3 regions of the Paenibacillus haidiansis genome follow, and region 2 is predicted to be linked to each of the others. Evidence: predicted binding sites of a transcription regulator. Region 2 holds the regulator's gene; each other region holds the start of a gene.
The links. Region 2 encodes LexA, which represses DNA repair genes until DNA is damaged. Its sites were predicted from a motif close to CGAACATATGTTCG; they were not measured.

Region 1 (4,234 bases), on a different contig from region 2:
GCAAGAGATTTGCGAATAAAATATCCGATCCCGAACCCAAAGAATAAAGCGGCTGCAACGAGAACGATCCAGATTCCTATACTCATCTGTTCACCTCCCCGTTGTTTCCTCCAAGGCATTCCTTGGGATGTTTGCAGTTGTAATTAACTCATTCATCATCATACAAAGAATTCATTACAGGCCTGCCTGAGGCAAGGTTCTCCGAACCTAAAGCGGCGACCGGAGTCCCCAAGTCATAATCGAAATTGTTGGCCTTCATGATCTGACAAATAGAATCTTTAAGGAGCCCGCAATTTTGGAAGGAAAAAAAGGGCTCAAACAAAAATAGATTCATGTTCATTGTATTATTTGACGAAATATATTGTCAAGCAGATGACAGGCAATGTCTGTTTTTCCAGTTACATATCCTCCCACTCATCCTCGCCGCCGTTTCCGTCATTTTGGCTTAACTCGCGAACGACGCGGGAAACCAGGCTTCCCGAGAATCCCCGGCGCAGCAAAAAGGCTCCCGTCTTGCGCTTTCGATCGGTCGGCTCGCCTGCGGTCGTCCGCCACTTCTTGGCGGCATGTTCCATGGCGCTGGCAAATTCGTCATCCTCGCTCACCGTTCCGAGCGCTTCCTCGATCAGCGTCTTGGAAACGCCCTTTTGGCGAAGTTCATGGCGAACCCAGAGCTTGCCTTTGCCGCGGCCCCGGACGCGCTGTCCGGCCCACTCCTGCGCGTAAGCCGCATCGTTGAGCAGCCCTTCCGCCGTCAGTCTGGAGATGACCTTCTCCCGCGTCTCCTCGCTCCAGCCCTTTTCGCCGAGCCGCATCCCGACTTCAAAAGCGGTACGCGGCTTGCGGCTTAAATAGAGCAGCGCATCCGCGTAGCCCCGCTGGACTTCATCCGCCGACACGATTTCCTCAAGCTCGCTTTTGGTAAAAACCGCGCCCTTGATCATCCGGAATTTGATCATGACATCCTCATGAACCTCGAGGGAATACGGACCGAACGAGATCAGGTACCGGAATTTCGGCCGCTTCAAGAGCGATACGGAAGTGATCGCCAGCTCCTCGTCCTCGGGGAAGTCGCCCAAGCCGCCTTTACCTTGTTGAGTATCCTCGGATGATGAACGACTCGCGGATGCGGCCCGTCGGTCCATTTCCCAGAAGCTCTCTTCCGAAATGTCTACGATTTCGCCCGCCTCTTTCTTGTCTTTCCGGCCGCCCGACCGTTCCCGGCCCGGGTTCCCTTTGCCACCAAAGCGTTGTTCCACTGGTTTCGCTCCTTTGTCACTTATGTTAAAAGGCCCGGCTATAGCAAAAACGCTCCGCTCCGGGTAAATCCGGATACAGAGCGCTTTGGGCCGTATCGGTTTATTCTTCTTCGAAAAGCGCCATTTCTTCCGCGGCTTCCGCCTCTTTTTCGCTGGCGGACGCAGCAGCTACCGAAGTAGTCAAGCTGCTGGCTTCCCGGATCTTTTGCTCGATCGTGTTAGAGATTTCCGGATGCTCCTTAAGGTATTGCTTCGCATTCTCGCGGCCTTGGCCCAAACGTTCCCCGGCAAAGGAGTACCAGGCGCCGCTCTTGTCCACGATATCCAGCTCCGCGCCGATATCGATGATGCTGCCCTCTTTGGAGACCCCTTCTCCGTACATAATATCGATCTCCGCCTGTTTGAAAGGAGGAGCCACCTTGTTCTTGACGACTTTAATCCGCGTCCGGTTACCTACCACATCATTGCCCATCTTGATCGATTCCACACGGCGCACGTCAAGGCGAACCGTGGAATAGAATTTCAGGGCCCGGCCGCCTGGAGTCGTCTCCGGGTTACCGAACATGATGCCCACTTTCTCGCGGAGCTGGTTAATGAAGATCGCAATCGTCTTCGACTTGCTGATCGCTCCCGACAATTTGCGGAGGGCCTGGGACATGAGGCGGGCTTGAAGACCCACGTGGGAGTCGCCCATCTCGCCTTCGATTTCCGCTTTCGGAACCAAGGCGGCCACGGAGTCGATGACGATAATGTCAACGGCGCCGCTTCGCACGAGCGCCTCGGCGATTTCGAGCGCTTGCTCGCCGGTATCCGGCTGGGACAGCAGCAGCTCGTCGATATTTACGCCTACTTTGTTGGCGTAAGAAGGATCGAGCGCATGCTCCGCGTCGATGAATGCGGCTTGTCCGCCGGCCTTCTGCACTTCGGCGATCGCATGCAGCGCCACCGTCGTTTTACCGGAAGATTCCGGTCCGTATATTTCGATAATCCGGCCGCGCGGAAATCCGCCGGTTCCGAGCGCGATATCCAGCGCCAGCGATCCGCTTGGTATAACCTCCACTTGCATATGCGTCGATTCGCCCAGCTTCATGATCGAACCTTTACCGAATTGTTTTTCTATTTGACGAAGCGCCATATCCAGCGCAGCTTTACGATCTGACAATCAGCTCACATCCTTAAATATGATTGAAAACGTATTTCTTACATTTATAATTGTACCTTGTTTTGGAACGTTTGCCAAGCACTTTTTCGAACATACATTCGTAAAAATCTCAACCCTCCCAAACCGGGACTCAACCCTCCCAAACCCTCCCTTACCGTAAGGGAGGGCCCCCAGGGCTTGCAGCCCTCGGGACACCCGCCATGGGGAATAACGTTGGAGTGACAGAGGCGCTCCTCCTGCCTGGCTCCTTCCCATTTTTTTGGGGAAGGAACCTTGGGCTTTGTGCGTGGAACGCTTTTCCCCCTTCGGGTCCGTCTTACTTATGGCGCACCCGGGTTGCCTGAAACACGCTGCGGACTTCTGCTGCTTTCGGACGCACCCCAGGGGCCAACGTGCAATGAGCCGCTTGTCGCCCTGCGGGCACGCTTTTGGCTCGCGCTCCTGCGGGGCCCGCACTGCTACTATGGTGGTCTTTGCTGTTACTATCGTGCTTGGTGGGCGCTGTCCCCTTTGGGGATTCGCTCGCTATGGTGCAGAGCCTGTGGCGGGTTGCTACTTTGACGAGTCTTTACTGCTACTTCGTGCTTGGCGGTTGCTCTCCCCTGCGGGGATTCGCTCGCTTTGGTGCAGAGCCTTGAGGCGGGTTGCTACTTTGGCGAGTCTTTACTGCTGCTTCTTGCTTGGTAGGCGTTGTCCCCTACGGGGATTCGCTTACTTAGGCGTTAAATTACTATGGCGGTAAGCAAACTGTCTTTTATTCCATTATCTCCTCCTCGCGAATAAAACTAGGAATCCAGGTGTCTGACTTACTATAAATGGCCAATTCTCTACGCAAAAAAAGAACCGCAGCAAAACGAACGATTTGCTACGGTTCTTCCGTAAGTTCATTATATCTTGTGTCCTGTATTCATGGCAAGATGCCGTTACTTTCCGCTCTGCTCCGCCTTCAGCTGCTTCCACAGGTGATAGAGAACCGTTTTGGCGGAACGCAAACGGATCGTATCGCGGTTGCCCTTTAGGTTGAGCTCGTATACGGCGGTGTCGCCGCCGCGGCGGGATATGCCGATATACACGAGACCGACGGGCTTGCGCTCGGAGTAAGCGGGGCCGGCCACGCCGGTGATCGACAGGCCGAAGTCGGTGTCGACGATCATCCGCACCTGCTCGGCCAGGACCTTGGCCGTTTCGGCGCTGACGGCGCCGGGCGCGTTCTCGCCCTCCAATAGATCGTGCGGCACGTTCAGCAGCTTCTCCTTCATGGCGTTGGAGTAGCAGACGATGCCGCCGAGGAATACGGCGGCGCTGCCGGGGATGCTCGTCAGCGACTGCATGAGCAGACCGCCCGTGCAGCTCTCCGCGGCGCTGACGGTAAGCCCCTGCTCCGTCATCATGTCGACGATCGTTTTCTCGATCGGCACATCCTCGTTCGCGTACAGATGATCCGGCAGCCGGGAGGCGATCTCGGCCTCCAGCTTGTCCAGCTTATCCATCGCTTCGCTTTCGGTCTTCGCCTTGGTGGAAATGCGGATCGTGACTTCGCTTTCCTTGGCGTAGGGGGCGACCGTCGGATCGGATTGATTCTCGATCAGATCCAGCAGCCTGGTCTCCAGCCCGGATTCGCCGATGCCGGCGAATTTGAGCATTTTGGAATACAGCGGCTCTTCCATCGTCAGCACATGCTGCATAATCCAAGGCTTGGCCTGGTTTTCGTACATCGGCTTCATTTCCGACGGCGGGCCGGGCAGCAATACATAGAACTTCCCGTCCGCCGCGACGGCATTGCCGACCGCGAGTCCGGTCTCGTTCGGCAGCG
Region 2 (4,234 bases):
CTGTTCGGTGTCAATGGTTCCGGAATGCACTGTCACCAATCCCTGTTCAAAGGGGACAAGAATGCGTTCTATGACGAGAGCGATGAGCTGGGTCTGAGCGTGGAAGCTCGCCATTACATGGCGGGGATCTTGAAGCATGCCCGCGCTTTCGCGGCTGTGACGAACCCGACGGTCAATTCGTACAAGCGTCTCGTACCTGGCTACGAAGCCCCTTGTTATGTGGCTTGGTCCTCGAGCAACCGCAGTCCGATGATCCGTATTCCGGCTTCCCGCGGTCTGAGCACTCGCGTCGAAGTCCGCAACCCGGACCCGGCGGCCAACCCGTACCTTGCTTTGGCGGTCATGCTGAAAGCCGGTTTGGACGGCATCAAGAAAGAGCTGCCGCTCGTTGCCCCGATCGACCGCAATATTTACGTAATGTCCGAAGAAGAGCGCGTGGAAGAAGGAATTCCAAGCTTGCCTGCAGATTTGAAGGAAGCTCTTGATGAACTTATCCGCAGCGAGATTATTACCGAAGCGCTCGGCGATCATGCGCTGACTCATTTCTACGAACTGAAAGAAATCGAATGGGACATGTTCCGCACGCAAGTGCATCAATGGGAACGCGACCAATATATGACGCTGTATTAATCGAGGAATCCCTTGGGGCCGTAGGCTTCAGGGGATTTTTATTGCAAGGGTGAAAAATAAAGGCTTCTCCGGAAGCCTTTATTTTTCTTTTTAAGCCTTGATATCGATATTTCCGCCCAGGTTGGGCTGGACGCTCTGCTCCATCATTTTGGTCAGAGCCTGTCCGTCGACCGCCGCCATCTCCGTGGACATCTTTAATACGGAAATGCTGACGGCCTGCTGAATCCGGCTTTGCGACAAGCCTATGGAAAGTGCGGGAATATCCAGAATGCACACCTCCTTGCGCGTATGTGAACTACATATTTGTTATCGGCAAGTTGCCGCAGAAACATAAATAGCCAAAGAACAATAGACAAAGAATATTACATAAAATTCCATACCATGATTTGGTTGCGATTGGGGAAGATAAGGTCAAGGAGCTGATGGAAATGGTGCTTGCCCTGAAGAAATACCATAGACGCAGATTATGGCTAAAGAAATTATGGCGCGGAGAACGGGTAGGGATGAATCGGAATTGGCTAAAAAACAGATGCGGCTGATTTTTTCAAGTGTCTTAAGCATTCGGGGAGTTAAAAGATTAAAGGAAAGGTCATTTGCAGACCGACAAAAGAGGCTGCCTTCGGAATAAGGAAGCCTCTTCGTTATGGATTATTCAATTAGTGCAAATCGCGGAACAAGCCGACGACCTTGCCGAGAATAGTAACTCGCTTCAAACGAAGCGGCTCCATGGTAGGGTTCTCCGGTTGCAGGCGGATATGGTCTTTCTCTTTATAGAAAGTTTTGACCGTCGCCTCGTCGTCTTCCGTCATCGCCACCACGATGTCGCCGTTGTTGGCGGTTTGCTGTTGTCTTACGATGACGTAGTCGCCGTTATGAATCCCGGCCTCGATCATGCTGTTCCCCACGACGGAAAGCATGAATATTTCCCCGTCTGCGGCGTAATGCTGCGGGAGCGGGAAATAATCTTCTATGTTCTCGGTCGCCGTGATCGGCATACCCGCTGTGACCTTGCCGACGACAGGGACCCGTGCCACGCTATGCGTGAACAATCCGGCCGAATCTTCGTCGTCTTGACCCAAGAGTTCAATGGCTCGCGGTTTCGTAGGGTCGCGGCGGATGAAGCCTTTCTTCTCTAAGCGGTCAAGATGGCCGTGTACGGTAGAGCTGGAAGCTAGTCCAACAGCCTCCCCGATTTCGCGTACGGAAGGAGGGTAGCCTTTCAATCGGACTTCATTGCGTATGAATTCTAGTATAGCCTGCTGACGGCTGGATACCTTGGACATAACAATTATCAACCCCATTAGTAACGTTTGGAAAAATTATAACATAGAACTGCAGTTCGTACAAACATAAGTTCTAGAAGAAATCCTTACTTGTCAAAAAAAGTGGGAACAATTGTTCGAAAAAGATATTGTCACAAACAAGTGTTCGTGTTATTATTGAGAACAAGAAATAAGAACATTTGTTTGGAGTGATGCGAAATGCTTAAATATAGTACATACCAAAGTATCTATGATCAACCGAAGTCGACTAAGATCTTGAGGGAGCGCTTGGCGGGCAAGGCCATGAGCAGAAGATTAATCACGTTTGCGGTGCTGCTGGTTGTATTGACGGTAACGGGAACGGGGGTTGTGACCGCGTTTGCTTCGTCATCGGAGAATCATAGCGGTACTGAGGAAGCCAGAATCGTAGTGGTTCCGGGCGACACTCTATGGGAAATCGCCGTAGACCACAAGCCGCGCGGGAAGGACACCAGAGTTTATGTTGAAGCCATTAAGCGGTTTAACGGTCTAACTACCAGCGATATTAAAGCGGGAGATACCCTGATTTTGCCCGATTAATCCGTCATAGTTATTCGGTGTCAGCATATTACTGTTTGAATGCACGATGAAGAGCTTGGTTTCAAGGATAACTCGCCTTGACAAGCTCTTTTTCTCATGTCAAAGTAAGAATTGTTGCCTAGTTTAAATATTATTCGAAGAAACAGGAGGAAAACCATGGATATAGATGCTTTGGTCAACCGCATCAATGAATTGGCCCGCAAGAACAAACAAGAGGGATTGACGGAGGATGAGAAGCTGGAACGGGCCCAATTGCGGGAAACGTATTTGCAAAATATACGGAAGAATTTCCGCCAGCAGCTCGAATCGATTGAAATCGTGGATAAATAACAAGCTGGCCGCAAGGCCCGCATACATAACCTAACATTTTTCTAGGAGGAAAAAGCATGGCTTCGTTTGACAGAAAGGTAGAACGCAATCAGATTCGAATGAACAAAAAAGGAAAAGGCCCCAATGTGACCCGGGGACGCAGCGGTCAAAATCCTCGTACGGCGCTCGGACCCAAAGGGGACGGCGAAGTATTTAAGGGGCGCAACCTGATTCTGCCGGTTGTGTTAGTGCTGCTGGCCGCCCTGTATGCCGTCGTCGGCTTAATGGGCAGCGCTTCGGAAGTCAATTCGGTCATCTTTTGGCTGACGATTGTTTTGTATCTCATTTTGGCCTTGACGCTTTTCCTCAGACGGCCTTATCTTCGGATCAACAAAGGTTGGCTTTACACCTCCAAATACAATCGGGACAAACTTCTGGAAGCGGCCAATGTCAGCAAAATCACGGTCGACCGCAGCAAAGTGACGATCGTGCCGAAGAGCAAAGACAGCAATTGGGTGTTCTATCATTTGCGGAACCGGTTTGATACGGAAGCTATGGGCGAGCGGCTGGAGCAATATGCCAAAGTGCATCATGTTCCATTTGAGCGGAAATAACCGATAGAGATTTTCACGGTTTACGATTAACTTTTTTGGAAAGGGAGAAAGAGATGGCGATCCAGGCGGTATGTTTTGATTTGGACGATACTTTGTTATGGGATGAGAGAAGCGTAAGAGAGGCGTTCGAGGCTACTTGCTTTACCGCACGGGACGCGGCCGGTATCGACCCGGACAAGCTGGAGACGGCGGTTCGCAAGGAAGCGAGAGAACTGTACGAATCATATGAAACTTATCCATTCACGCAAATGATCGGGATTAATCCTTTTGAAGGCTTGTGGGCCAATTTCTCCGCCGGCGAGCAGCCGGAGTTCCGCAAGCTGGAACAGTTTGCCCCGATCTACCGTAAAGAATCCTGGCGCCGCGGGCTGCTCGCCCTTGGCGTGGATGATGAAGAACTGGCGGGCAATCTGGCCGAGCAGTTCGGCAGAGAGCGGCGGGCGCGGCCGCATGTATATGAAGAAACTTTTACAATTCTTCAGGAGCTGAAAGGGACCGTAAAACTGCTGCTGCTCACAAACGGCTGCCCGGCCCTGCAGCAGGAGAAGCTTGACGGCGTACCGGAATTGGCCGGATATTTTGATGAGATTGTCATCTCCGGCACTTTTGGCAAAGGAAAACCGGACGTCTCGATTTTCCGACATGCGCTGGAACGGCTAGACGTCAAGCCGGAAGAAGCCCTGATGGTTGGCGACAAGCTGACGACCGATATCCGCGGCGGACTCAGCGTGGGAATGACAACAATTTGGGTCAATCGCGAAGGAAAGACGCGCAATGATGAAATCGTGCCCGATTATGAAATAAAGCATTTGTCGCAATTGCACGAGATCATTAAAGAGC
Region 3 (4,234 bases), on a different contig from region 2:
GAGAAGGCCTAAAACGGGAGGTGAAAGCGCCTTTGAGCAGCTATCATCAATACGGAATCAGCCCGCAGCTCGTGGAGCGGATCAAGCTCAAAATGAAAAATCCGGCGACAAAGGAGCGCGTAAAAAAACTGGTCGAGGGATTGACCAGATCCGACCTGCAGGATCGTCCAAAGGTACGGCGGCTCGTCAAATCGGCTGCCACTTTGCTGAATGAACGGTTGACCGCAGCGCAGGAGGAGCAAATCGTTCAGTTCGTGATCGCCCAGAAAATCGATCCCAATAACACGCTGCATTTGATTAAGCTGTGGGGAATGTTCCGGTAGGGAAGCGACGACGGGAGCCGGACCGGGGCGAAGCAGTCAGCCGGAGAATTCCGGCTGATTTTTTGGAATATCCGAAAAATTTATTTTCTGCAAATAAGGCCGATCCTATCGGAGGCTCCCGGGGATATTTGAGTTAAATCAAATTTACTAATGTCCGGGCTTGCTTTTGCAGTGGCGGTATAGTATTGTGATTTTATATTGACATGACAGTAGGTCAAAAATAAAAACTGGAGGCAAGCGATGACTCCGCGAACGAAAGAGCAAAATGAGCAAATCCGCAGCCGGCGGATGGCTCAAATCTTAAAGGCCGCCGCCGATGTTTATTTGGATAAAGGCATGCTGATGGAAATTCGCGATGTGGCGGCCGAAGCGGGATTGGGTTACGGAACGGTATATCACTACTATAAAAATAAAACCGATTTACTGTACGATATGCTGTCGCAGGCGATGGAGCGGGCGGCGGAGCTTTTGAGGCTTCCCGCAGCCGTGGCTTCGGCGGACTTGCGGACGCTGGCCGGAAGGCTGCTGTCGGCCTGGGATGGCGACCACGCCTTCTATTTGGCCTGCCAGTTGGGCGGCACCGAGTTCCGCCCGCTGCCCGAGGAGCAGGCCGTCCGGCTGAACGCGGCCTACCGCGCGCAGGTGCTGTTCCCGCTGGCCGGGCTGTTGGGCCCGCCGGGCGGAAGCTTCGCGGCCGCTCAAGCCGTAAGCGGCACGCTCTCCGGAGCGCCGCCGGGCCCGGAGGCCGAGCGGCGGGCGGAATGGCTGCTCGCCGCTTTGGCCGGTTGTGCATTGCCGGCCCTTCGGCGAGGAACACTGCATACAGAAGCAAAGCAAATCACGCAATTTTTATTTTGACCGGCTTGCCGGGATCATACTAATGGAAGTGGAGCGAAGCATAAATGATTATCCTGAAATCGCCAAGAGAAATTGAGGAAATGAAGTCGGCGAACCAGATCGTCGCCGATTGCCACCGCGAGGTCGCCAAGCTGATCCGGCCGGGCGTCACCACGGCGGAAATTAACGATTTCGTCGCCAAACATATTACCAAATTGGGCGGAAAACAATTTACCAAGGGCTATAAAGGATTCCCCGCCGAAACCTGCGCTTCGGTCAACGATGTGGTGGCCCACGGGTTCCCGTCGTCCCGGCCGCTGCAGGAAGGCGACCTGCTGAAGCTGGATATCGTGGCCGAATATGGCGGCTGGTTCGGCGATTCCTGCTGGACTTACCGGATAGGCCAGGTCAGCCCGGAGGCCGAAAGATTGATTCAGGTGACAAAGGAATGCCTGGACATCGGCATCGCCCAAGCGATTCCCGGCAATCGGCTCGGCGATGTGACGTCGGCGATCCAGCAGCATGCGGAATCGCACGGTTATTCCGTCGTCCGCGATCTGCTTGCCCACGGCATCGGCAGAACCCTTCACGAAGACCCGAGCTATGAGCATATCGGAGTCGCCGGGAAGGGGGTCCGGCTCAAGGAAGGCATGGTGTTCACGATCGAGCCGATGATTAATGAAGGCACGTACCGCATCACGATCGACGACGACGGCTGGACCGCCAGAACGGCGGACGGCAAGCTGTCGGCCCAGTTTGAGCATACGGTGGCGCTGACAGCCGACGGGCCGCTTGTTCTGACGGCGCAGTAAGCGTAGCATAGTGAAGAAGACGCGAGTCCAGGGTGATATTATCCCGGAATTCGCGTCTTTTTGCTTTTTTGCGAAGGCAGCCCAGCCGCCGCCCCCTTTTTTAAAATTCCTGCAAATGTGCAACAATTTCGGCCGGACCGGCGGCCATACGCTTAAATTCCTGCGATTGTACAGTTATTTTCCGCGATTTCGGTTCATATCCGAGATTTACAGAAAAAAGATGCATTTTAGCAGGAATCCGCATCCCGAAATCATGGCTCGGAGAAAGATGCACTTTTGCAGGTTTTTTATCTTTTCGTCCGCATATGGGAGAACTAAGGGCGATCTTCCCGATTCAATCCGTTCCCTCAATATCCAGCAAAAACCTGTTGTCAACGGGAATATTTGTTCGTATTATGAATATAATAAGAACAAACGTTCTTGTCTGAGGCGGAAGTTGGGTCATGGAGGAATGCATCGATGTCCAGACAGATTTTTTTGATTGACGGCCAATCCTTTTATGCCTCCGTGGAGAAAGCCGCTCACCCCGAATACCGCGACAAGCCGGTGGCGGTCGGCGATCCCGCACGGATGAACGGCATTGTGCTGGCCGCATGCCCCATCGCCAAGTCCCGTGGCGTTACGACGGCCTCAAGGGTGGGGGAGGCGCTGGCCAAATGCCCCGACCTCGTTGTCATCCGGCCGAGAATGCGAACGTACATTCAAATCTCGCTCCTGATTACGGAAATTTTCGAATCTTATACCGATCTTGTCGAGCCGTTCAGCATTGACGAGCAATTTTTGGATGTCACCGGCTCGCTGTCTTATTTCGGTCCCCCGCATCAGCTGGCCCAAAGGATTCAGCAGCATGTTCTTTTATCCACCGGGGTCTGGACGAGGGTCGGCATCGGTCCCACCAAAATATTGGCCAAGATGGCGACCGACAACTATGCCAAGAAAAATGCGGAGGGCATTTTTGAGCTTTCGTTCGACAACCTGGAATCGACTTTATGGAAGCTGCCCGTACACCATATGTTCATGGTCGCGTCCAGGATGACCCGCCATTTTACCCGCATGGGCTTAACGCTCATCGGGGATATCGCGCGCATGGAACTTCATGAATTTAAGCGGCGGATGCGGCGGGAAATGGGCAAACAAAGCGATATCCAGGCGGAGTATTATTGGCAAACGGCCCGGGGCATCGATCCCAGCCCCGTCGTCTCCGATATCCGCCATCAATTGAAATCGGTCAGCCACGGCAAGGCGCTGCGCTGGCGGCTGTACCAAAGGCTGCAGGACATTGAGATCGTCCTGCTGGAGCTGGTGGTCGAGGTATGCCGGCGGACCCGGCGCCATCATCTCATGGGTACGGTGGTTTCGGTCTCCGCGGCGGAAACGGACGGACAGCGCTCCAATTATTTCAGCCGCCAAATAACCTTGCAGGAGCCGACCGCCCTGACCCATGAAGTGGCCAACGCGGCACGCCAGCTGTTCGTGAAATACTGGAGCGGGCTGCCGATCAGCCGTTTGAGCGTGGCCTTGTCCGGGCTGACGGACGACAAGATCATGCAATTGACTTTATTCGAGGACCGCTCCCTTGCCTACAACAAGGAACAGGCCATCGACCGGATCAAAGACAGATACGGGAGCGATGCCATTATACGCGCTTCATCGCTGACGGAAGCCGGTGTCGCGCGGGAAAGAGCAGGACAAATTGGGGGGCACTACAAATGAGCAAGCTTGACGAAAATGAGCGTTGGAAATCAAAAATGCTGCTGACCGAGCATGCCGAACGGTACGACGATCAGCATCATCCCCATGAGAGCAAGATCATTACCACCGAGGAGCTGACAATGCTCAGAGACTATATTTTGCTTCCGCATATGATGACCATGGTGCAAAAAAGCCTGGCGGATGTGGAATACTCGACCAATATTTTGAAGCGTTCTTATTACATGGCGGGGCGGTACGTTTTGGACAGTATCACGAAAGATCTATACCGGTTGCGGCGGGAGTTGAAGCAAAGAAACATCAAAATAGTGAACGAGGAGCAAGCGGATCTCGTCGTTTATTATCGTTATTATTGCCGCGGGTACGAGGAACGGTTCGGCATGACCCGCGACGTAATGCGCTCGGAAATCAGCCTGCGGCTGACAAAATACACCGCGGAGCTGGGGGCGCTCTTAAAAGAGCATTCCCGGGAAGCAAAATGAACGAATACGAATAATAATGGAAACATCATTTTCGGACAGCCTGAGAGGGCTGTTCTTTTTTTTTCAAAAA

Region 1: a site for LexA is predicted at 2,509-2,522, ahead of recA (recombinase RecA). Genes of this name have one in related genera too.
Region 3: a site for LexA is predicted at 2,350-2,363, ahead of V3851_RS01695 (DNA polymerase IV). Genes of this name have one in related genera too.

Annotation. Positions count from the first base shown of each region.
Region 1 is NZ_JAZHPZ010000002.1:80,857-85,090, forward strand. It holds gene rny (ribonuclease Y) at 1-86, opposite strand, end outside; gene V3851_RS04760 (regulatory protein RecX) at 399-1,259, opposite strand; gene recA (recombinase RecA) at 1,360-2,421, opposite strand; gene V3851_RS04770 (competence/damage-inducible protein A) at 3,345-4,234, opposite strand, start outside.
Region 2 is NZ_JAZHPZ010000007.1:136,224-140,457, reverse strand. It holds gene glnA (type I glutamate--ammonia ligase) at 1-630, shown strand, start outside; gene V3851_RS15705 (YjfB family protein) at 721-906, opposite strand; gene lexA (transcriptional repressor LexA) at 1,287-1,913, opposite strand; gene V3851_RS15695 (LysM peptidoglycan-binding domain-containing protein) at 2,196-2,471, shown strand; gene V3851_RS15690 (DUF896 domain-containing protein) at 2,628-2,801, shown strand; gene V3851_RS15685 (hypothetical protein) at 2,858-3,394, shown strand; gene V3851_RS15680 (HAD family hydrolase) at 3,448-4,234, shown strand, end outside.
Region 3 is NZ_JAZHPZ010000001.1:345,307-349,540, reverse strand. It holds gene V3851_RS01710 (stage VI sporulation protein F) at 33-323, shown strand; gene V3851_RS01705 (TetR/AcrR family transcriptional regulator) at 564-1,181, shown strand; gene map (type I methionyl aminopeptidase) at 1,226-1,972, shown strand; gene V3851_RS01695 (DNA polymerase IV) at 2,432-3,685, shown strand; gene V3851_RS01690 (hypothetical protein) at 3,682-4,164, shown strand.